DNA from 3 places in the Paenibacillus sp. ISL-20 genome. Region 1 is predicted to be linked to each of the others. Evidence: riboswitches for the same ligand, from Rfam matches in the RefSeq annotation. Region 1 holds a riboswitch; each other region holds the start of a gene.
The links. A riboswitch is a leader RNA that binds a small molecule or an ion and turns the genes downstream of it on or off. The one in region 1 is predicted to bind ZMP and ZTP.

Region 1 (8,170 bases):
ATGACGGAGCTTCCTCTTGCATGCCGCCGGAATCCGTAATAATGAAATGCGTATGGGTGTAGATATTGTTCATATCCACAACATCCAGCGGATCAATCAGCTTGATGCGCGGGTGATCTCCCAGAATGCGATGAGCCGGCTCTTTAACGGCAGGGCTCGGATGTACAGGATATACGATGGCGATATCCTCAAATTCATCGGCAATGCGCTTTACCGCTTCAAATATTTGACGATGCGGCTCCCCTTGGGATTCGCGGCGATGTGCCGTCATCAGGATCAAGCGTTTGCCCTTCGCCCAGTCCAAAACCGGATGGGTATAACCTTCACGCACCGTGTACTGGAATACGTCCGTAGCCGTATTACCCGTAACATAGATGCGGGATTCCGGTTTGTTCTCCTTGCGGAGATTCTCGGCGGACCAGTTCGTCGGTGCAAAGTGAAGATCAGCAAGCACACCGGTCAACTGACGGTTCATCTCCTCCGGATAAGGATTCAGCTTGTTCCACGTCCGCAGACCCGCCTCGACATGGCCAACCTGAATCTGCTGCAGAAAGGCTGCATAGCTGGCCAGGAACGTTGTCAGCGTATCGCCGTGCACCAGCACGATATCCGGTTTAGCCTCACGAAGAACAGGCTCAAGACCCTCCAGAACGCGCACGGTGATCTCGTTGAGCGTCTGACGGTCCTTCATGACATCCAAATCATAGTCGGGAACAATTTTGAACACATCCAGCACCTGATCCAGCATTTGCCGATGCTGCGCAGTAACACAAACGACCGATTCAATATGCTCGGGGTGACGTTGAAGCTCCAGAATAAGCGGCGCCATCTTGATTGCTTCGGGGCGGACCCCAAATATCGTCATCACTTTCACTTTTGACATGTTTGAAATACCCCTCTTTGCTTGTTTTCAAATATTCAAGACGTACGAATGACTTAATCGGCTCTTATTTCGTGCCGTACAGCCGATCCCCTGCATCCCCAAGGCCCGGTACGATGTAGCCATGGTCGTCAAGGCCCTCATCGAGAGCAGCAACATAAATGTCCACGTCCGGATGGGCATCATGGACAGCCTTCACACCTTCCGGTGCAGCCACGAGGTTCATCATCTTGATCTGGGTACAGCCGCGTTTCTTCAGCACGTCGATAGCAGCGATGGCGGATCCGCCCGTCGCGAGCATCGGATCAATGACGATCAATTCCCGTTCCGTAACGTCCGTTGGAAGCTTCGTATAATATTCAACAGGCTGAAGCGTTTCGGGGTCACGGAACAATCCGACATGCCCTACCTTTGCTGCAGGAAGCAGCTTGACAACTCCATCCAGCATGCCTAGACCGGCGCGCAGGATCGGAATCAAGCCGAGCATGCGGCCGGAAATGACTTTGCCTTGGGTTTCAGCTACCGGCGTCTGCACGGATATCGATTCAAGAGGAACCTCCCGCGTAATTTCATAAGCCATCAAAGTCGCGACTTCGTCTACCAATTCGCGAAAGTCTTTTGTGTTAGTCCGCATATCGCGGATAAATGTAAGTTTGTGTTGAATCAACGGGTGATCACAAATCACCAATTTTCCCATGTCTGGTCCCTCCGGTTTGAGTACAAATGTTATTTCAATATGGGCGTAAAATATTTGTGAGCTCCATAAATCCTGTCTATTATATCATTCCCTCTAGTCAATTGACACCTGCACGGGTCATGTTTTATTCCATGAGTTTTTGACCTTATAACTAAACCGGATCTCCTTCTGCCCTGAACCTAGGTTTTCCATTTTCGCCTATATTGATGCTAACCGCGAAGCTACCTGACTGGGAAAATGAGAGCATAGCAATCTGGCCAGAATGTTTATAGCTCTTAAAAGGACCCCACCTGCATCAGGCGGGGTCCTCTTATCATAGGCTTCTTCTGCGGAGGAGACTGTGATTAATATTTCATTTCAATATAGAGAGGGTATTGATCTGTAAGCTCAGCCACCAAACGGCCAGCTTTTTCAAGCGTTGCCTCGTCTTTTGGCTGCTTCAATGTCATGGCAATAATTTTCGCGATTTTCACCATCGCCTGCTCATCCATACCGCGGGAAGTAATCGCAGGGGTACCGATACGGATACCGCTCGTTACGAACGGGCTGGTTGGATCAAACGGGATGGCATTCTTGTTCACGGTAATCCCGATGGAGTCCAAAACTTTCTCCGCGTCTTTACCGGTGATGTCCAGATTGCGGGTATCCACCAGCATCAGGTGGTTATCGGTTCCGCCGGATACGATGTTCAAGCCTTCCTCGATCAGAGTATCGGCCAGCACTTTCGCGTTCTTCACAACGTTCTCTGCATACGTCTTGAAGGACGGATCCAATGCTTCGCCAAGTGCAACGGCCTTGGAAGCAATAACATGCATAAGCGGGCCGCCTTGGGAGCCAGGGAATACCGCTTTATCGATCGCTTGCGCCCAAGCTTTTTTGCACAGAATCATACCGCCGCGAGGTCCGCGAAGCGTCTTATGCGTCGTTGTCGTTACAAAATGGGCATGCGGAACCGGATTCGGATGAAGACCTGCCGCAACGAGACCGGCAATATGAGCCATATCAACCATGAACAACGCGCCAACGTCGTTCGCGATGGCAGCAAGCCGTTCAAAATCAATGATGCGAGGGTAGGCACTTGCTCCCGCCACGATCAGACGAGGGCGATGCTTGAATGCCGCTTTGCGGACTTCGTCGTAATCGATCAGGAACGTGTCTTCTTGCACGCCGTAGGCAACGAAATTGTACAGAAGGCCGGAAGCGTTAACCGGGCTTCCGTGAGTCAAATGGCCGCCGTGGGCCAGGTTCATGCCGAGCACGGTATCTCCAGGCTTCAGAGCTGCCAAATATACCGCCATGTTCGCTTGCGCACCGGAGTGCGGCTGAACGTTGGCATGTTCGGCTCCGAACAGTTCTTTGGCGCGGTCACGGGCGATATCTTCCACGATATCCACACGCTCACAGCCACCGTAATAGCGTTTGCCAGGGTAGCCTTCCGCATATTTATTCGTCAGCACCGTCCCCATTGCTTCCATAACCGCTTCGCTAACAATATTCTCAGAGGCAATCAGCTCAATGTTGCTGCGTTGACGCTTCAGCTCCAAATCCATCGCTTCCAATACAGCCGGGTCACTCTTCCGCAAATGTTCCATCATGTTCATATCCTCCCATAATCAATCGTTATTTTTTCTTGCAAAGTCAATACTACAAGTTGTCATAATTAAAAAAGCGAGTTCTCATTTGAATCAATCGCATAGTGTGGAATCATCCCTCTGCTCGAGCCGGTACACCGCGCGTTCTCCGCCAATCAGCTTCGGACGGGTATAAGCCGCGGTTACGCGCGCCTCGCCGATATAACGCTCGGTCGGTCTGAACGGAACCGCCACTCGCCGCAAATGCATGCCGATCAGCGTCTCGCCGATATCAACTCCCGCATGTGCTTCAATCGATTCCGCAAGACAAGGCTCCTTCATGCTGCGGTAAGCCGCGGAAGCCATCGACCCGCCCGCTCCTGGAATGGGAACAGCCGCTACTTCCGTCAAGCCCAGCCGCTCGAGCAGCTCGCGTTCCATGACAAGCGCACGGTTCAGATGCTCACAGCATTGATAAGCCACCGCGAAACCGAATTCCGCTTGAACCTCGGCAATGCCCTGAAGGAGCTGCTGCGCCGTTTCAAGAGCGCCGCCTGTACCGATCCGGCGTCCGACCACTTCACTGGTACTGGCGCCGATGACCAGCACTTTACCGGGTCCTAACACGGCCGCTTCGGCCAGTTCGCGGACAATCCGCGCTGTCTGTTCGTTCAAGGAAACCTTGGAGATATCCGTCATGTCACAGTCCTCCCGATGATTTTTTTCACAGAAGATGCTTCATTCCCATATCACGATAGCCGCAGCTGTATTACGCATTCAATTATCGCGACTCATTCTTCAGGTAACGCTCCTCGATGGCCTTGATCTTGTTCACGCGGCCGATATGGCGCTCGCCATGACTGAAATCCGTTGTCAGCCATGCGCTGACGATTTCGGCAGCAAGTCCGGGACCGACGACACGCTCACCCAGCGCAATCACGTTGCTGTCGTTATGCTCTCTCGTTGCTTTGGCTGAGAACACATCATGTGTCAGCGCGCAGCGAATGCCCGGCACCTTGTTGGCCGCAATGCTCATGCCAATTCCCGTACCGCAGATCAGAATGCCGCGATCCACTTCACCCGAGACTACCTTCTCGCACACAGGAAGGGCATAATCGGGATAATCCACGGAATCGGAACAGCCGCAGCCCAGATCCTCCACCTCGTGTCCAAGACCCCGAATGACTTCCACGATCTCCTCTTTCAGACGAATGCCGGCATGATCCGTACCCAATGCAATTTTCATCTATGAAAAACCCCCTCGTATGTTCGCTTTTGCGTTTTAGCTTGTTTCATTATAACCCAAATCGGGCGCAAAAGACGAAAAAAGAGCAGTCGGCGCACGTATTGTGCTCCAAATGCTCTTTGCCCAGGCGACCGGCCGTATATTCCGATGCTCCATCGTGGTTTCATCCACTTCGTCGCCAGTTACACCGGATCATTGTTTTTCAACTTCATCTTAAAGCAATACCATGTGAAAGGCAAGTGGCTTTTTAGCCCAATGGTAGGCTTCATATCGATCAAAGCAAGGCTTAGCTATGCCGATCCGCCTCCAGCTTGTCCAAGAGACGGAACAACGCCGTCCGAATCTCTGCAGCCGTCGCTTCATATTCCTCCCGCGAGCCTCCAAAAGGATCGGAGATATCGAAGCTCGGAATGCACTGGCGCAGCTCGATCAGACGCTCCCGGTCACGGTCGCTGACGTCGCGGCCTAGCGATCTGGCCAGCTCAAGCGCCGCATACAGACTATCCTGCTCCCGCAGATCATCCAGCACCTGTCGGTCATCCTCAACAAACTCTTTCAGCGTATGCATCTTGTCTGCGGCGTGCGGGAACTGCCTTATAGCATACTGCTTATGCGACTGGGTCAACGTCAGGATCAAGTCTGACCACTCCACCAGATTCGCAGTCAACGGTTTGGACACCAAGCGTTCTTGGATATCCTGGTCTCGTAGTATGGACTCCGCATGATGGGACACCGGCATTCCATCCACGGCCGAGACACCGGCGGACTTCGTTTCCAGCGGGATGCCCCGTTGTTTGGCAAGCTTGCGCAGCATACCTTCAGCCATTGGACTGCGGCAGGTATTTCCCGTGCAGACAAACAGTATATTTTTCAAGGTCCCGTTCCTCCCGTTAGTAGGTTCTTTGGGGTTATTGTAACAAATATAACGTCAAAAGATAAACATGATACCAAATATAACCAAAATGAGCCCACCCAGCATTTCACCGTACTCCCCCAGTTTATTGCTTACCTGACGGCCAAGCAGCAAACCGAGAATAGACAGCAAACCGCCCACGATCCCGAAGGAGATCACGATCAACAGTACATCATCCACAAACATCCCGAGCGAAACGCCTACGGAGAAGGAGTCGATGCTGACGCTAAGCGAAAACAGCAGCATGCCTAAAAATGCGGTAGGATGTATTCGCTGTCCTTCTCCGCCCCGCCAGGCGTTATACATCATATGCCCGCCTAACAGAAGCAGCAGTCCGCCGGCCGCAAGCCCTGTAACGTGACCCAGTAACATGCCTACATAGCGGCCGGCAAATAAGCCCAGCAGCGGCATCAACATATGAAACAACGCGATCATGAAGCTGATGCCCAGCATATGGCCTAAGCGCATACCGCTTCTCATTCCGACTCCAATTCCAAGCGAAAATGCGTCTAGCCCGAGTGCAACCGCCATCAGCAGAATCGCCGCAAGCTGTCCCGATTGGACAGACGCCTCCAGCATGCCCATTCCCCCAAGTCCCATGGTCTTGTACACCATATGCGGACAAGGGGTAAATGATGCCAAAAGCGTTCATTCAGCAGCTCAATTCACATCGATGATGTGGTGTCCCGCGGCCTTCAACAGCCGGTTCATGACGGCTGCCCCGAGGCCTTGTTCCGGGCACGCTTCGGCCAGAATGAAGGTCGCGCCTTCGTCATCGAACCGGCGCAGGCCGGCGTACAGCCGGCGGGCCGCCTCCTCCGGCGCGGCCAGGCTGCCGAGCGAGACGGCAACGTCCGCGTGGTAGTGACCGATGTGCTCGTCGAATGACAGCACGCCTGTCACCTCCTCGCGCCGGGCGGCCGCCTCAAGCTCGGCCGCGATGCGTGCCGACACCGCGTCGGCACGCGGACCCTGCACCACGCACATCGCGCCCTTCGGTGCGTAGTGCGTGTACTTCATGCCCGGCGAGCGCGGCGCCGGGCTCTCCCCCTCCCCGGCGGCGCGATGCAGCGCCGGGTCCATGCGCACGCTTGCCGCAACGGCGGCAAGCTGCTCGGCCGTGACGCCGCCCGGGCGGAGCACCGTGACGGCCCCGTCTTCGCCGACTTGCACCACCGTCGACTCGACGCCAACCCCGGCCGGGCCGCCGTCGAGCACGCCGTCGATCGCCCCGGCCAGATCCTCCAGGACATGGCTGGCCAGCGTCGGGCTTGGCCGACCGGAACGGTTCGCGCTCGGCGCGGCCAGCGGACGCCCGGCGGCGCTGATCAAAGCCAGCGCCACGTTGTGATCCGGCATCCGCACAGCAACGGTATCAAGCCCCGCCGTCACGCGAGGAGAGACAGCACCCGGCTTAACGGGCAGTACCAGCGACAGCGGCCCAGGCCAGAACATTGCCATCAGCGCCCGTTCCGTCTCATTTACATGAAGGACCAAACCGTCAAGCTGAGCTAGCTCCGAAATATGCACAATCAATGGATTGTCCGACGGCCGGCCTTTCGCGGCAAAGACGCACTCGACCGCTTCCGTATTGCCGGCGTCCGCGCCAAGCCCGTAGACCGTTTCCGTCGGAAAGGCCACCGTTCCACCAAGCTCGAGCACCTGCCCCGCTTCCTCAAGCGCCTGCTTTGCCTCCTTCTCCAAACTCAAGCTCTCCCTAGAGAGCGAGTTCGAGACGTGCCACACTTGGGTTGATTTTGCAGCAGCCTGGCGGAAGCCGTTATCCCGCTGCTGGTTAGATTCCATGCCGTTCCGCTTTTGATCCATTCCTATCCCCAAACTTTCTGTATATGAAATATATAAACTCCAATGCGAGTGTTGCCTATGCCCCAAAATAAAAAGCGCTTTTCGTTCTTCAGTCCCGTGCCGGTTCTCATTCAAACCAGTCGCGCCAAAGAGAAAGCACTCTTCTAGAGGTTGTTCAAAAAGTCCGCTTTTGATCACGAAGCGAATCAGGAGGCAGCTCGGCATCGAATCTTGAATTCAGCCGGGCCTTCCGGTGCTCACGTACCCAAAACGTACGCTCTGCTCCTCAGTCCCTAGCTTCATCCAACCTTCTCGGTGCTGAAAATCCACCTTTTTGAACACGCACTTCTACATCAAAGTTTATCATACCCGATCAGGATTGAAAATCAACTCATTCATATCCTAGAACAGGCTTACCACCCAGTTCCAAATGCCACGGAACATATCCCACAAGAAGAAGCGGACCTCCGGTTCGCTATCGCCTGCATTCTTCGGAGCTTCCTCTTGGGAAGTTTCGCCAGCCTCAGCAGAAACCGTTTGGATACCTGTGTCAACAGGCTGCGCCGCCGCATCCCCGCTGCCACCATCGATGAAACACAGCGGCGGGAACAGGACACACCACCAGTTCTGCCCTTGACCTTCTCCTAAAGAAATCCGCAGCGCATCGTAATCACCGGCTGGATACACCGTACCCCCGTATAACTTCGTCGGGAACGGCACAACGCCAAGCTCAACAGTGTAACTGTACGCAATCCCTCTTTTCTTCAACTCTTCACCCACCAATTGGCGGATTTCCGGTAGATGCTGCCGGGTTAATTCTTTGGCGTCTTCCAGGCTTTGCGGGTTCTCCAGCTGCAGGACCCAGAGCTGCATTTGTTCAACGACCGAATCACGAATCTCTCGTTTGACCAGCTGATCGGACGGGCTATCGGAATTCGCCAGAATGCGAAGTCGTATCGATTCTTCGGGGATCGGACCGCCAACAACGGAAGCATCAATCTGCTGTCCTTCCCACGCCATAATGACCATAAACATACAGGATAAGAGCACAACCATT
Region 2 (8,170 bases), on a different contig from region 1:
AACTATACGATCTCCTGCGCTTCCTTGCCCAGGAGACCCAACATACGAAGGCCGTACTGTATACCATCTTGATCAACATCCCGGGTTATATATCTGGCCGCCTGCTTGACAATCTCCGGCGCATTGCCCATCGCCACACCGTAGCCCACGTACGACAGCATCTCCAGATCATTCAGATAATCGCCAAATGCGATGCTATCTTCCAAATCGATCTGAAGCAGCTGAATCAATTGTTTGATCCCTCCGGCTTTGGAGCCGCCAGCCGGCAACACATCGATTCCATAAGGGCCCCATCGAACGAAATCGAACCGACCTTCGAATCTGTTCACGTAAGCAGCTTCCTCTTCCTCCGTGCAGAATACAATAGCCTGATAAATATCTCTGCCCAAGTAATATTCGGGATCATATTCCGGGATCGTGAGTTTCAGTTCCCCCCAGCTTGAATCGATATGAACATGCTGAGTTACGTTCATCTTCATGGCCTCACTGCCGGCATATATGATCGGATGATCAAGCTCCACGGCCTGCTCTGTCAGCTGCTGCAAGGCGTCTTGTGCTAATGGATTTCCATATATCGGTTTGCCTTCATGAACCACATACTGACCGTTCAAACAAACATAAGAATTGATACCGAGCTCTTCCCGCAGCTCTTCAAAATGATAAGGAGCGCGCCCTGTCGCTATGGCGACGATGTGCCCGGCTTCCTTTAACTCACGAATGGACTCCTTGGTTGTAGCTGGAACCTTCTTTTCATGATCCAGCAGCGTCCCGTCAATATCAAAAAATATGATTTTCTTATTCAATAAAACTCGCCCCTCTTCCGTATATTCTTGCCAGTAACCATATTGTAAATGATGAAAAGCATTTCAGAGCAAGCCATTATTTCTGCAAGGTCGATCGGACGCTTCCCGATCATGCATAAAAACCGCGCCGGAGCGCGGTTTTTATGATATCAAAAATCGAATAAATATAAATAATTATTTCGCTTCCGAGCGAACCTCATCGAGCATTTTATCATTGAATCCGAACAACCAAGTCAACACAAAAGTTAGAGCCATCGCTGTTAAGTTGCACAAAATGTAAAGTGGAAGCTGACTGTTCAAGTATAAGAGCGTACCGGGAATAACGGTAATCGCCATACCCGTAGCCTCAAGCTGGAAGATGGAAGCCATGAAACCGCCCACGCCACCGCCGATCAGGGCGATAACGAACGGTCTGACGTAACGGAGGTTGACCCCGAAGATCGCCGGTTCCGAAATTCCCAGCATGGCCGAGAATGCGGATGGCAGCGATAATGCCTTTAGTTTTTTGTTTCTCGTCTTGAGTCCGACAGCCAGACAAGCTGCGCCTTGAGCTGCCATGGCGCTTGTCACGATCGCATTAAACGGATTGCTTCCTGTCTTTTCGAGAAGCTGAATTTCAAGAAAATTAAAAATATGATGCACGCCCGTGACCACAATAATCTGGTTGAAGAAGCCGATCACAAGACCCGCAATGCCGAACGGCAGCTCCAGCAAGAAGGTGGTCACGTTCATGACTACCTCTTCCAGAGAGTGGAACACGGGTCCGATTGCGAACAGACCAAGGATGATCATAACGAGCAGGGTTAAAAATGGCGTAACGATCAAATCAATCGCTTCAGGAATACGCTTTCTCAAAAATCTCTCGAATTTCGCGCCCAGCAGTCCGATGAAGAAGGCTGGCAGGACCGAACCCTGATATCCGACAACCGGAATGAAATCGAAGAGCATGAGCGCTTCGGCCGAACCGTTCGCCACGCTATATGCGTTGGGAAGAGCCGGGTTAACCAGCATCAAACCCAGCACGATACCAAGCACAGGGCTGCCTCCGAACACCCGGAATGCGGACCATGCCACCAATGCTGGCAAGAAAGCAAAAGCCGTATCCGTCAGTACCTGGGTGAAAAGCAGAAAATTAGGCGAAATATCGTCGGGCGTCGCTCCAAACCAGGCGAGGACGGTTTCTTGCGTCAATAATCCCCGTAATCCCATGAACAAACCTGTGGCGACTAGTATCGGGATAATCGGCACAAAGACGTCACCGAACGTGCGAATCGCCCGCTGAAACGGATTTCCTGATTTTTTCGCCTCGGATTTCAACTCATCCTTGCTTGTGCTCTCAAGCCCAAGCGATTCTACCGCTTCAAAAATCTGATTAACGGTTCCTGTTCCGAAAATGATTTGATATTGGCCGGAGTTAAAAAAAGCTCCTTTAACCTTATCGATATTCTCGACCTTCTTCTGGTCTATCTTCTTCTGATCGTGAACCATAATTCGGAGTCTCGTAGCACAGTGGGCAAAGGAAGCGATGTTCTCCCTGCCACCGATGGCTTCCACTACCTGCCTTGCAATTTTCCGATTATCCGCTGCCATGTTCATTCATCCCCTTCTATATCTTTTACGGCTTGGGCAAGATCCCACTTCGTGACCTTTAAGCCAGTGCTGCCGTTTTTTGCGAAAAATCGAATATGACGGCTGTCCTGCTTGGGAAATATCCGACTCGTAAACACCTCTTGGCCATCATTGACGAACACTTCTGCCGAAGAAATATCCACAAAGAGATGGAATTTGATCGAGTCTGCTTTGTTATGCAGCATACAGGTTCGTGTCGTTCCGTAATCACTCACAATCGTTGCACCCGATGATGAGCGATCTAGCGTAACCTTTTGCCTGACGGCGTCATACCAGATGACGGTCCGCTCCGTTTCGCCAGCTCGAAATTCAATGCCAACAACGTCCGCTTCGATCCCATGAAACTCGCATGTCATCTCGAATACGGTTCCCTCAACCCCTGCATAACTCTTCACTTCGCTGTAAAGCGTATCCGCTGCTTCCATCGCTGTCGTCTCACGAAGAAGTTCCAACTCGGGGACAGGCAGCTGAATCAGCTTACCCTCACGGAACGAGAGCGTACGTGGAAGCGTCAAACAATGCGCCCAGCCATGCGAATCGGTTGGATAGACGACCTCCGGCAAGCCCATCCAGCCTACCATGATGCGCCGGTCTTTCTCATCCACCATGGTCTGTGGTGCGTAGAAATCAAAACCTCTGTCCAGTTCGTAAAAGGAGCCGTGTTCAAACTCCAGCGTCCCCCGATCCAGCGGCTTGCCCGCGATGTAGCCAGATTGGTAAACGTTCCGGAATTCGTCGCCTTGCGGACTCAGCCCCTGCGGCGAAAACAGCAGCACGCCCTGTCCTTCCAGTTCAAAATAATCGGGGCATTCCCACATATAGCCGAAATGTTCAAGACGGGTCTGGATTTCCCCTTTGTATGACCAATCCAGCAAATCCGGTGATTCATACACGACAGCCGTTCCTGTTTGATCGTCCCTTTGGGCGCCGATGACGAACCGGAACAGGTCTTCGTCTTTCCATACCTTCGGATCCCGGAAATGCTCGGTATATCCGTCCGGCACACGGTCAATCAGCGGCTTATCGAGCTTCGTGATGGTGCCAACACGGTCCATCACGGCCATGCATTGATAAGAATGCCTGTTCCATTCCTCATCCCGGGTATTCCCGGTATACATCAGATACAGTTTGTCGTCTTTCACGATCCCGCTTCCCGAATAGGCGCCATATGCATCATGCGAGTACCCGGGCTCAATGGCGATGCCTTTGTTTTGCCAGTGCACCAAGTCCGTGGAGGAGGTATGGTACCAGTATTTCAGGCCGTGAAACGTGCCCAGAGGAAACCATTGATAAAACAAGTGGTATTTCCCGTTATAATAAGAAAATCCGTTGGGGTCATTCAGCAAGCCCATGATGGGCTGTACGTGAAACCTCTGCCTCCATTCGCTTCGTTTCGCTTGCTCCTTCAAGGAGGCAATCTCTTCAGGAGAGGCCTGATCCAGGCGTCGGTATCTCCGTTCTCTGTCCATGTCTCTTCTCCTTGTATATAGGCTTTCTCAAAAAACAAACTGATCATGCTATGCGTGAACATCAGCCTAACCCATTTCTAACGGAACCGGTTCCAATCAGGGTTAAAAATAATGAACTCAGCTCCAATACCAAGCAAAAGCAGTATTGGAACCGGTTCCTTTTTTTTCAGTATAAAATACCTATTTTAGATTGTCAACGCTTTCCCGATGAATCATATCGCAATTCATGACCGTCAGGAAATCCACAGGCTCGTCGTTGACCAGCTTTATGATATGCTGAGCGGCGAGGTGGCCCGCTTGGGAATATCCATATTTAACCGTTGTCAATCCGGGATGAATTACCTCGGTAACGTCGTATCCGCCAAATCCGGTAACGGAGAGTTCGTTGGGGATCTGGATGCCCTTCATATGAGCCGCTTTCATAACGCCTAACGCGATGTTGTCGGTAGCGCAGACCATTGCAGTTGGCAGCGTTCGGTTCAACTCAAAAATGGACAATGCGGTCTTTACACCATCCGACATCTTAAACCCACTCTCATAGAGAACCGCCTCCACCTCGTCATACTCGCTTAACGCCTTCAGAAACCCTTCCTTCCGCTGAACTCCGACAGCAACGTCTTTTTCCGTCACGCCGATATAAGCTATATGACGGTGTCCCATGGACAGCACATATCGGCCCATGTCATAACCTGCGGCATAGTCGTTATATATCATGCTGTGGACATCCTTATGCTGTTGTCCGAGCAGGATGACGGGGACGCCGATCTCTTTAATCGCTGCAAGATGCGTTTCCGTCACCTGAGTGGCGAATAAAATAATCCCAGATATTTTTTGTCTGGCGAGATCATACAGCGCTTCAATCTCCCTGGATAAGTCCTGGCTTGCATTAATAATGAGAAGCTGATAACCGTGTTTTCTTAATTCTTCATCCATGCCGGCAACGGTCTGTGATGCTGAGAATGAATCCAGACGGGGCACAATGGTACCGATCATGCTGGTTTTTTTCGCTTTCAAGCTCTGTGCAAACGAATTCGGAATATAACCGGTTTCCTGAATGACCAGCTCTATCTTACGGCGTGTTGCATTACTGACAGAACCTCCGTTTAAGAAACGGGAGACGGTGCTTTTGGCAACTCCGGCTTTTTTGGCAATATCTGCAATCGTGTTCTTCATTCGGTGCTCCCGGGAGCCGCTTGCGGCGCTGCAACGAACAGATTATCCTCCACAGCTCCTTGCTCCGCAGCACAACTGGAAATGAGTTGTTTGTGCATGAATCTCTCCCCTTCGATTTTGCTTTTTCCTAACTATACCATGACGTCCAGGTATCCGTGAAATGCAGACTCCACCCCGAGCATTTGATGGGCAATACTTTTCTGCGTTCCAGATTCTAGCGAGGAACGAAGCGATTCAAAGGGGGATTCTCCATGCAAATCCCCTTTCGGGACGCGCAAATGGACCGTGCCTTATCCCGTTATTACATGGTTACTGTTAACCTTGCACGGTTCGCTCAGCCGATTCGACGGTATGCTTCAGCAATGTAGCAATCGTAACGGGGCCAACACCGGCAGGTACTGGTGTAATTGCGGATGCCAACTTCGCGCAGGCATCGTAATCGCAGTCGCCGATATTGCCTGGATTATAGCCGGCATCCAATACGACGGCTCCCGGCTTGATCCAGTCCCCTTGAATGAAATTAGGCTTGCCTACGGCCGCAACCACGATATCTCCCTGGGACACAATCTCCCCAAGGTTCTTCGTTCTCGAGTGGCAGATCGTAACGGTAGCATTGCGATTAAGCAGCATCATCGATACCGGCTTACCCAGAATCGGACTGCGTCCGACCACCACGGCATGCTTCCCTTCGATCGGCAGATCATAATAATCCATAATCGCAATAATCGCAGCAGGCGTACAAGACGGATAATCGGCAAAACCAAACGCATTCTGCGAGAAACCGAGCGTGGTTACTCCATCCACGTCTTTTTTAATGTCAATGGCATCAAAGGCTGCCCGTTCATCGATATGATGCGGTACCGGATGCTGCAGCAGAATACCGTGGACATTCGGATCCTCGTTCAGCTCTTGAATCGCAGCAATCAGCTCCTCGGTCGTTGTCGATGTCTCCAGCACTACTTTCTTGGATATGATGCCAAGCCGCTCGCAAGCATTTCCCTTCATCCGCACATAGGTCGCCGAAGCAGGATCATCGCCAACCAGAATCGTTGCCAGACAAGGCGTTACCCCCTGCAACTTCAACTCCTGTACCTTTACAGCCAGCTTGGCCTTGATATCGTCGGATACCTTTTTTCCATCTAAAATTACGGGTTCCTTACTCATGCTAATCCGCTCCTTCGCCATTGTATTAAAAAACATAAAGAGGCAAGGCGACTGATCGTCTCCTTACCTCTTGCCCAGGCGTACGGCATATGATCCTATGTGCTCCCTCTTGGTACCCCAAGCTACGCCAGTAACACATAGATAACTTTTTTTAATATACCACGACTTTGGACTTCACGCTACCGGGTATGAAGCCGACCGCTTTAAATCACAATCTCTTTGATTCATTTGCGGGAAGCACACATGATTCTGATTAGTCTCTCGGATAATTCACTTCCATAATGTCCATAAAAGGAACCTTCGTAATAACGCCATTCTGTTTCATATGTACCTTCCCTGTTCGGGAGTCCATTTGATCGATTTGCCCGCGGACCGCCTCTTCCCTTCCCCAGACCGTCAGCACGATAACCGATTCCTCCTGGTAAGCTTCCGTAAGCTGATTTCCGAGTTCTTCCAGTACAAACTCATCTCTAGTGGGTCTCTTTGGAACCTTTGCTTTTGCCATTACCTTGTCCTCCTGATTGATGTTGCTCATGCGTCAGCATTACATTCTGAAATACGTTAAAGCTATCATCGAAACATGAATTGGGAATCTTCTTCCTATTCTTCCTATTATACAACAAATACAAAGCAGGTGCTCTGGACTTGATAGGTATAAGTTCTGGACAGATAAATAGATTGACCACATCATTAAATGATTTTTTAAAACCCGGTCCTTCTGAAGGGCGCTTTCTAAACAGGGTAATAACTTTTCCTGCAATTGAGTTTTTAAATGATGAATTTCCGCATATTCCCCTGCTTCTTTCGTATTCTTCTTTATGAACTTTTCCATGACAAAAATCCCCTTAAGTAAACTGTAGCGCTCTTCTTCAGCACTGTCTACGCAAAGGGGATTATATTCTAGATTACCTGTAAAGCCCTCAAGTGGCTCCTTATCCATTCGTAATTATTACGATTAATTTTAATCAAAAAAATATAACCTTACAGTGATAGCTCTTCGATGGCCATCCATGGCAGCGGATTGTTAAACGTCGACCAATCCAGCTGCATTTCCTGATCGGTCAACAGACAATCGTCCAGCTCCTGCTCGATTAGTGACTGTTCCATCCCAATCCCGATCATCACGAGCTCGGTCATCCGATCCCCCCAGACGGCATCCCATTTTCGCTGCACATCCGGCTCACTCTGAATAAGTTCCTGCTGTTCCTGCTCGGTTAAAGCAGCCACCCAATATCCAGCTGGCCCGAACTGAATCGAAGGACCCGCTTGACTTAGACTTGCCGCAACATCCTCAAGCACTGCCAGCCAAGCGATCCCTTTCGCGCGTACGACCTCTTCCGGCCAATAACTCATGAATGCTGCCAGCCGCTCCGGATGAAACGGTCTTCTTCTCCGATAAACAAAAGAGCTGATGCCGTATTCATCCGTTTCTGGCACATGCTCTTCCTTCTGAAGCTCCTGAATCCAGCCGGGGGCCTGACTGGCTTTCTCAAAATCGAATAAACCGGTATTCAGAATTTCCGCAGGTGCGACTTGTCCTTTCACAGTACGTATGATTTTGGCGCTTGGCTGAAGCTTATGAAGTATGCCTTCCACCTTGGCCAATTCGTCTTCGCTTACCAGATCACATTTGTTCAACAGCAGCACATCACACGTCTCAACCTGGTCGATCAACAGATCCACCACTTCCCGCGTATCCTCTTCGCCCAGCGCTTCCTTCCGATCGAGCAGGCTTTGGCCCGAAGAGAAGTCTTTCCAGAATCGGTTCGCGTCTACAACCGTCACCATGCAATCCAGCCGTGCTAGGTCGGACAGCTGTACACCGGATACCTCATCTGGATAAACAAAGGTCTGCGCAACAGGCACGGGCTCGCTAATATAATCACTGTAGTATTAATAATCTACAGCCCAAAATGATACTCAATATCTACC
Region 3 (8,170 bases), on a different contig from region 1:
ATTAAACAATAAATGGTTGCCGACTGGATCGCGTTTAAGTCGTCGCATATCTGATACCATATTGTTGGAGGATCATGTTATTGATGAAAAAGACGAGGGGGTAGCGCAGTGAAGGAAGAAACGCTGCTTCAGCTATTGGACGAGTTGAATCAGCAATAAACATTCTATCTTTATTGCTGCAGATTTTCCGTCACGGATTACAGACTATAGTTAAGAATATCTATAGGGAGTAGGGCTGTCCATTTGGACGGTTTTATCTCCCTATACAACCTCCAAAGGTTTAAAGTTAACCAGGGTAGAAGAATTCTTAAGCTTTTGCTTATATCATGAAGGCATGCATTTTGATAAAATGAAATCGATTCTCAGCCAAAATAACCGGGAATTTGACATATTATGAAGGAGTCTCATAATTTAGGGCGAATATATTCGGAGTAGTCTGTAAAGTGAAAGAGGGTGACCCGGCGTTATCAAGAAAGATCTGCATATACGGCGAATCGCATTTGCCTCTGTATTGAAGTGTGAGGAATGAGGACACTTAAATACAACTTGAAGAGGAGTTAGGCAAATGGATATCGTTACCGAAAGATTAGTGATTCGCGAGTTTGAACCAGAAGATTGGCAGGATGTTCTGCAGTATACATCCGATCCGGTGGTGATGCATTACATGCCTGAGCCGGTTCATACGGAAGAAACAGTAAAAGAATTTCTTGCGCAGAACAAGGACGGTAAAGCTCATCATTATGCGGTTATGCTGCAGGAAGATCAGCATGTGATTGGTCACATGGTGTTTCATCCATGGTTCGGCGAACATACGTATGAAATCGGCTGGGTGTTTAATTCGACCTATCATGGTAGGGGGTTTGCCACGGAAGCCGCCAGAGCTTTGCTTCAGCACGGCTTCGAGGTATTGGGGTTGCATCGAATCATTGCGACATGCCAGCCCGAGAATACACCCTCGTACCGGGTGATGGAGAAGCTGGGCATGAGGAGAGAAGGCTATTTTCAACAGTGTATCCCTCGTGGCGATATTTGGTGGGATGAGTATTCCTATGCTATGCTAAAGTCTGAATGGCGTACTATTTCATAGTTCTGATGTTTTAACATGCTGTGCCCAATGTATCTCTCATAACAATGAGGTGCATTGGGCTTATTTTTTCTGAAATCTGTGAATAAGGGCGGCTTGCTTAGAACGGATGCCTTAGCTAGATTAAGATTGGGCTTGGAGGTGCAACATGATGCGAAATATGCCGGCAGGCAGAAGAAAGCGTATGGTGATTCGAGTTATGCTGGGACTAGTTGGAATCCTGTTGATTTATACGATATATGTGGGCAGCACCATTTGGAACTACGCACAAAGAACAGTAAATATCCCGGCTGATGCAGCAATAGTGCTGGGGGCTGCTGTATGGGAGGGGGAGCCTTCGCCTGTTTTTCGGGGACGCATCGATCATGCACTATGGCTGTATGATCGTCAGTACGTAGACAAGCTGATATTTACAGGGGGACGTAGTTCGGAGGATGAACTTGCTGAATCGGAAGTCGCCAGGCAGTATGCCATCAAGCACGGTGTTCCAGAGAGCGATATCCTTATCGAAACGGCTTCGAGGATCACCGAGCAAAATCTGCATTATGCCAATAAGGTAGGAGATTCAGCAGGGCTGTCCTCCTACCTTATTGTAAGTGACCCGCTGCATATGAAGCGGGCGATGATGATGGCAGAAGATTTGGGGCTGGAAGCCAATCCTTCACCCACATCCCGGAGTGCGTATCAGAGCCTGAGAAGCAAAGTCCCTTTTTTAATCAGAGAAGTCTTTTATCATATCGGTTATCAACTGGTTGCACCATTCCGATAAAGGGTCTGCCCAGAGGAAGGCCGTGTCCTATTACAGATTCTTGAGATCGTTCGCAAGCATCTGATGGCTCTCCTTGTCGGTTACCCTATCGAGATACCTTGTCGCGTTTTCTTTGGACGCCATAGCTTGCTCCTTGTTTCCCAGGACCAGATAGGCACGGGCTTCCGCTTCATACCCGTAACCTATATAGAATGGTTCGAGGCTTGCCGATGATCCGACAATGATGCAGCGCTTGGCATAACGCAGTGCTTGTTCGCCTTGACCCGCTACCGCATACACTCTGGAGAGCTGCCAATATCCAATGGAAAGGTTGCGCTGTGTATGATCTTCAACCCGTGTCCAGTGCCAAAACGAGCTGTGACATATGTGAATCATGTTTTCTTCGTCTTCCGGTGTACGTTGTTTGTTCTCCAAGATATCCCATACCTGATTGAAGCAGTCCATCGCAAATTGTTTATGTGTTTTTGGTTCCTGATTGTCCATGCCTTTTCCTCCGATAATATGTATGCGTTATAAAGCCGGTAAATGGATCGTAAAGGTTGTCCCGTGATCAGGTATGCTCTCTACGTTCATCGTTCCGCCATGATTATGAATAATGTTCTTAGTAATCATCATTCCGAGTCCCGTCCCGGTGTCTTTGGTTGTAACAAAAGGCTGTCCCAGGGATTGGATTTGCTCCTGCGTCATTCCAACCCCTTCATCCTGCACGATAATTTGAACCTCTTGAGCGTTGTGCAGAATGTCCAGGGTAATGGTGCCACCTTGATTCATCGCTTCCATGGCATTTTTCAGCAGATTGATGAATACTTGCTTAAGCTGGTTGACTTCACCCTGGACGAAGATCGGTACCCTCGGATAATGAGGGATGATCTCAATATTTTTGAGGGCTGCTTGAACCTTCATAAGCGTAATGATCTGTTCCATAATGGCATAGACGTCGATGGGTCCGCTGACGTGAACGCCCTGCGGTTTCGAAAGTACCAGGAGTTCATTGACAATGAGCTCGATGCGTTTGAGCTCCGATTCAATGATTTCAAAATAAAGCTCGTTGCTGCGCTCCGCGGATCGCAGCAACTTCACGAATCCATTAATCGAAGTTAATGGATTCCGAATTTCATGGGCAATGCCGGCGGCTAACTGGCCGGCGGTGGTCAGCTTCTCGGATTGCATCACACGATCCTCTTCCATCAGCTGCTCTGTGATGTCTTTGAAGATCCCGACCGCCGCCTTCTCGCCTTCATAATTGATGATTAACGTGAACCCGGTGACCATCTTCTTTTGTCCGTCCAGACAGCGTATCAGATAATTGAAGCTTCCGAGCTCTCCACTTTCGGCATACCTTGCCCTTCGTTTGAATAGCTCGTTATGGTATGATACGTCAACGATCACATCAGTTGATATCCCCAGGATGTCACGGGGATGAGCTGCGTTAATAAGCCTGAGTGCCGCTGAATTAACATAGTGCACAATGCTTTTCTTGGTTATGAATACGGAGAGGGGAAGCCCCTCCAAAAGCTGCAGAAATGAATTTTCATCCTCATTAAGCTTTTGTTCCTTCAGCTCAAGCTGCTTCATTAGTTGTCTCAGCAAGGTTCGATCTTCGAATTGTACCAAATAGTCACGGCGACTTTGCTCGAGGTCCTGCTTAACGCTGATACGTACACTGAGGTATACTTCACGATCGGATGGATGGTGGTAAATATATTCAAACTGGGTTATGGATTGCTGATGATCTTGAGCGGCACTCGCGTTCTGAACCACTTGATTGAATAATTCGCGGAAGCTGTTTTCTTCTTGCGGCGCCCCGGCAGTTAACTCCTGCTGTGTGTATCCCAATAGATCACATAGTGCCGAATTCACCTTGAGAATCGTTCCATCAAGCGATACCATTGCCATTCCGATTACAGATTGTTCAAAGGCAAAATCATGATTAGGGCTGGAATAGGGTAGCACTGCAAATCTCCTTTCAAAATTCTGGGAGGATTGAATGTACCCATATTATAAGTGGGTCGAAATCATTCATCAATCCTTTAAAGCGATAGATCTAAGCAGGAATTTCATACTTTCGCATAAATATCTGCATCATCCATCACATTTGTCCTGAATTGAAAGTGTGCATGCCCCATAATATGAATCTTTCAGCTTAAGAATGGCAAAGCAGCGAGTACGCCTAGCCGTTCTCGAGGAGAAAGCAGGTTACACCGAGAAGTCGGTGTTTTTCAGTTGTTGAATTGCATGATCTAATGAGAGCTTAAGCTCATCCGTAATGGGTCCCATAGGCAGTCCAAGGGTGTCCGATGAGATGATACCCTGCTTGGCAAGCAACCATTTTAGCGGAGCGGGATTGGATTCTTCAAACAGCTTACGAATGTAGGGAAGCAGGCCTTCGAACTCCATTTCGGATCGAGAGTAATCTCCTTGGGCAGCTAATTGAAACACCCGAATGAAAACCTCGGTATTCACATTGGCCGACGCCAATATTCCACCAGAGGCTCCATGAACCAGCATTTCATGAAAGAGGACATCGTTGCCGCATAGAACGGGCTTCGTATCGTAATGGGATAAGCTTCTCATGAGCTCCGTACTCTCAGTGCTGTCTTTCATCCCGATCACGCCGGGGATCTCCATGATTCTTCTTATGACATCAACCGGTAACCGGATTCCAGTACGCGATGGAACTTCGTACAGAATTACCGGGATCCCGACCTCGGCCACCCTTCGGAAATGCTGCAGAATGCCATCGATCGAAGGGCGACTGTAATACGGCGTGATGACCAATACCGCATCAGCACCGATATGGCCTGCCAGTTCCGTTCGCTTTATGCTGGATACCGTATCGTTCGTACCGGTACCAATGATGAGCGGTAATAGCCGTCCGCCCAGACTCCCCCGCGTTTCCTCCACAACCTGCACGACTTCCTCCCAAGCTACGGTCGGCGCTTCACCGGTCGTTCCGTTGATGACCAATCCCTGAATATCGTAGGATAACAAACTCTTCAAATAATGATGATAAGAAGGAAGATCCAGTTCGTAATCCTGTAAAAAGGGAGTGATCACAGGAACAAAAATGCCATGCAGTTCTTGCTGACTCAACATAACCTTTCCTCCAATTCATGAGTGATGGCTATACTTTTAACATGGGAATTAAGATCGGAGTTATCTATAATAATAGATAGTTATTATCAATATTATTGATAAGGAGAGAGCGATGGAACTTATCTACCTGCAAACCTTCAGGGAGGTTGCGATTCGCCAGAGTTTTACGAAAGCCGCGAATGAGTTGGGTTATGCTCAATCCAGCGTAACCACCCAGATTCAGAAGCTGGAGAAGGAATATGGCGTCAAGCTGTTTGAACGTTATGGCAGAGGCTTGCGCCTGACGAAGTCCGGTGAGGAGCTGTTTAAGTATGCCGTTCAAATGCTGGATCTGTTTCAGCAGTCGAAGGAAAAGCTGACCAAGCAAGGTGGAGGCACCTTATCGATCGGAACGATAGACTCGCTGGCCGCTTATTTTCTTCCGTCCGTCATTCACCAGCTGAAACAAAGGCATGAAGATCTTGTCATCCGTATACAACCGGATCGTGAAGATAGCATTATCAGTAAGGTGAGAGAGGGCGAGTATGATCTCGGTCTTATTTTGGATAGAAAACCAGAGGATTCCTCCTTGAATTGGATCGCTATTCGGGAAGAGCCCCTTCTGCTGATTGCCCATCCGAATCATCCGCTTCTTGTTAAACCTGTCATAGAGCTAGAACACCTGGCTGATGCCGAATGGATTATGCCCGAGGATAGTTGTAATTACCGCATGATGTTGGAAAAGGTGCTGCGTGCTAGCGGAGTTCCAATGCGAATAGGCCTGGAATTGGGCAATCCGGAGGCAATCAAGAGATATGTGACGTCCGGTACGGGCATCTCATTATTGCCGAAGATGGTAGCAGAGGAGGAAATCAAACGTGGTGAGCTTGCGATTCTTCCCTTTGCGCATTCCGACATTCGACTGGACATTCAGTTGGTTATTCACCCCAAGAAGTGGTTTTCTCAATCGCTGAAGGATGCAATCGATATGCTGAAGTCTAAATCCTAATGTCGCCTAATGGTGATATTGCAATTAACGGGAAGATTCAGTATGATTTAAACAACAATGTATAGGTTTATGTGTGACTGGCGCAGCATGGGGGACCATGAGGGAGCACATAGATGACGACGGCCGTACGCCTGGGCAGAGGTAAGGGAAGTTTACTTCCCTTACCTCTTTATTATTTTCTGATTCTATAAGTCTCTGAAACTACGAAAAGGGGATAAAACAACGATGTTAAAAACGAAGAAAATACTGCTGCTAGGTTCGGGAGAACTGGGAAAAGAAGTCGTGATTGAGGCACAGAGACTGGGTGTGGAAACCATAGCCGTCGATCGTTATGCCGACGCTCCTGCCATGCATGTTGCCGATCATAGCCATGTCATCGATATGCTGGATGGGGAGAAACTGCGCGCAATCATTGAGCAGGAGAAGCCGGACCTGATCGTACCTGAGATCGAGGCGCTGGCTACCTCGGAACTGGTTAAGCTGGAGGAAGAGGGGTACCGGGTTATTCCTACTGCCAGAGCTGCAAAGCTTACGATGGACCGAGAAGGGATTCGCCGGTTAGCTTCAGAGGAGTTAGGGCTGCCTACTGCGGGCTATCGATTTGCCGATACTTATGAGGAGTTTAAACAGGCTGTTCTGGACATGGGGTTTCCATGTGTAATTAAACCTCTGATGAGCTCCTCAGGTAAAGGCCAGAGCGTATGCCGCTGCGAAGGAGATATCGAGTCCTGCTGGAACATCGCCATGGAGGGCGGCCGTGTGCAGAACGGAAGAGTGATCATTGAGGAATTCATTATATTCCAGTCGGAGATCACGCTTCTGACCGTTCGTTCCGTCAATGGAACAAGCTTCTGTGCGCCAATCGGACATATTCAGGAGAGCGGGGACTATATCGAATCCTGGCAGCCACACAATATGTCGGAAGAGCAAATCGAGGAAGCTAAATATATTGCAAGGAAAATTACCGATGAGCTTGGCGGTTATGGATTGTTCGGGGTTGAATTGTTCCTGACTGAGGATAAAGTGTATTTTAGCGAGGTGTCTCCGCGACCGCATGATACCGGGTTGGTTACACTGGTCACGCAAAATTTATCTGAATTCGCGCTTCACGTCCGTGCCATTCTTGGGTTTCCGATCCCGGAGATCGAATTGATAACGCCGGGAGCCAGCCGTCCGCTTAAAGCGGCGAGAGAGCTGGAGAATTATACAGTTACCGGCGCCGAGCAAGCACTGGCTGTTCCGAATACGCAGCTGCGCATTTTTGGGAAACCGGTGACCAAGATCGGAAGACGGATCGCAGTTGCGTTGTCAACCGCCGGCACAGTGGAGGAAGCCCGCTCGCGTGCGAAGCTGGCTTTGGATAAGCTTGCTGTTGAAGAAGCATAAATCATCGGGATTCCATTGATAGAGCTCATTATATTATGTTGAAAAGGTCAACCGGAATAACCGGTTAGCCTCTTCTGTTATGGAAAGATCATGGATCAAAATCGGCTACGAACGGTTCAAATGCTGATAACCTGTTCTTGTTTTGGTTTTGATGATAAATATGCAGAAATTTATGTTCTTTCATGATAAGATACACAAGAATACAAACGACCTTCACCCATTATAATGTTCTTAATGCGATGCTCTATAGGCATATTTAAAGCATTATAATATCAAATAAATATATAGAGGAACGTTTATGACGGCATAGGAGAATCTACATGAGAGACATGACGCAAGGAAGTCCGATCAAGCTGATTATCATGTTTACGATCCCGCTTTTGATCGGAAATATTTTTCAACAATTTTATAATATGGCGGATACCCTGATCGTGGGGCGTACTATTGGTGTAAACGCACTTGCGGCTGTTGGCTCGACGGGCAGTATTTTGTTTTTTGTCATTGGCTTTGCCCAAGGCTTGACGGCAGGTTTGTCCATCATAACGGCGCAGCGCTTTGGCGCCAAGGATATCGCGGGCGTCCGCAAAAGCGTGGGAACAAGTATATGGATTAGTCTTGTATTCACGGTTTTCCTCACCATTGTGAGTGTCATATTTACGAGGCCCGTCCTCGTCATGATGAACACGCCGGCAGAAATTTTGGATGATGCTTATTCGTATTTAATCGTTATTAACTGGGGTGTTGGCGCAGCCGTTCTGTTCAACTTGCTGGCTAACCTGCTCAGAGCACTTGGGGACAGCCGGACGCCGCTTCTCTTCTTGGTGGTCGCAAGCATTCTGAACATCGT

Region 2: another riboswitch for ZMP and ZTP. It lies ahead of J7E85_RS01965 (bifunctional 5,10-methylenetetrahydrofolate dehydrogenase/5,10-methenyltetrahydrofolate cyclohydrolase); the one in region 1 lies ahead of rpiB (ribose 5-phosphate isomerase B).
Region 3: another riboswitch for ZMP and ZTP. It lies ahead of purT (phosphoribosylglycinamide formyltransferase 2); the one in region 1 lies ahead of rpiB (ribose 5-phosphate isomerase B).

What each region holds. Positions count from the first base shown of each region.
Region 1 is NZ_JAGGRD010000036.1:297,994-306,163, reverse strand. Features, by position in the region: gene wecB (non-hydrolyzing UDP-N-acetylglucosamine 2-epimerase) at 1-883, opposite strand, end outside; gene upp (uracil phosphoribosyltransferase) at 948-1,577, opposite strand; gene J7E85_RS22195 (serine hydroxymethyltransferase) at 1,922-3,172, opposite strand; gene J7E85_RS22190 (TIGR01440 family protein) at 3,263-3,847, opposite strand; gene rpiB (ribose 5-phosphate isomerase B) at 3,930-4,394, opposite strand; ZMP/ZTP riboswitch at 4,509-4,590, opposite strand; gene J7E85_RS22180 (low molecular weight protein arginine phosphatase) at 4,681-5,268, opposite strand; gene J7E85_RS22175 (manganese efflux pump MntP) at 5,323-5,886, opposite strand; gene J7E85_RS22170 (L-threonylcarbamoyladenylate synthase) at 5,968-7,134, opposite strand; gene spoIIR (stage II sporulation protein R) at 7,516-8,170, opposite strand, start outside.
Region 2 is NZ_JAGGRD010000001.1:352,262-360,431, reverse strand. Features, by position in the region: gene J7E85_RS01985 (Cof-type HAD-IIB family hydrolase) at 3-803, opposite strand; gene J7E85_RS01980 (sucrose-specific PTS transporter subunit IIBC) at 978-2,399, opposite strand; gene J7E85_RS01975 (glycoside hydrolase family 32 protein) at 2,396-3,901, opposite strand; gene J7E85_RS01970 (LacI family DNA-binding transcriptional regulator) at 4,082-5,074, opposite strand; gene J7E85_RS01965 (bifunctional 5,10-methylenetetrahydrofolate dehydrogenase/5,10-methenyltetrahydrofolate cyclohydrolase) at 5,390-6,238, opposite strand; ZMP/ZTP riboswitch at 6,304-6,383, opposite strand; gene J7E85_RS01960 (YolD-like family protein) at 6,492-6,743, opposite strand; gene J7E85_RS01955 (hypothetical protein) at 6,783-7,178, opposite strand; partial or broken gene J7E85_RS01950 (CobW family GTP-binding protein) at 7,220-8,116, opposite strand; gene J7E85_RS01945 (recombinase family protein) at 8,140-8,170, opposite strand, start outside.
Region 3 is NZ_JAGGRD010000053.1:75,377-83,546, reverse strand. Features, by position in the region: gene J7E85_RS26770 (GNAT family N-acetyltransferase) at 566-1,087, shown strand; gene J7E85_RS26765 (YdcF family protein) at 1,233-1,853, shown strand; gene J7E85_RS26760 (GNAT family N-acetyltransferase) at 1,884-2,336, opposite strand; gene J7E85_RS34960 (ATP-binding protein) at 2,364-3,806, opposite strand; gene dapA (4-hydroxy-tetrahydrodipicolinate synthase) at 4,050-4,949, opposite strand; gene J7E85_RS26745 (LysR family transcriptional regulator) at 5,062-5,937, shown strand; ZMP/ZTP riboswitch at 6,001-6,081, shown strand; gene purT (phosphoribosylglycinamide formyltransferase 2) at 6,163-7,323, shown strand; gene J7E85_RS26735 (MATE family efflux transporter) at 7,644-8,170, shown strand, end outside.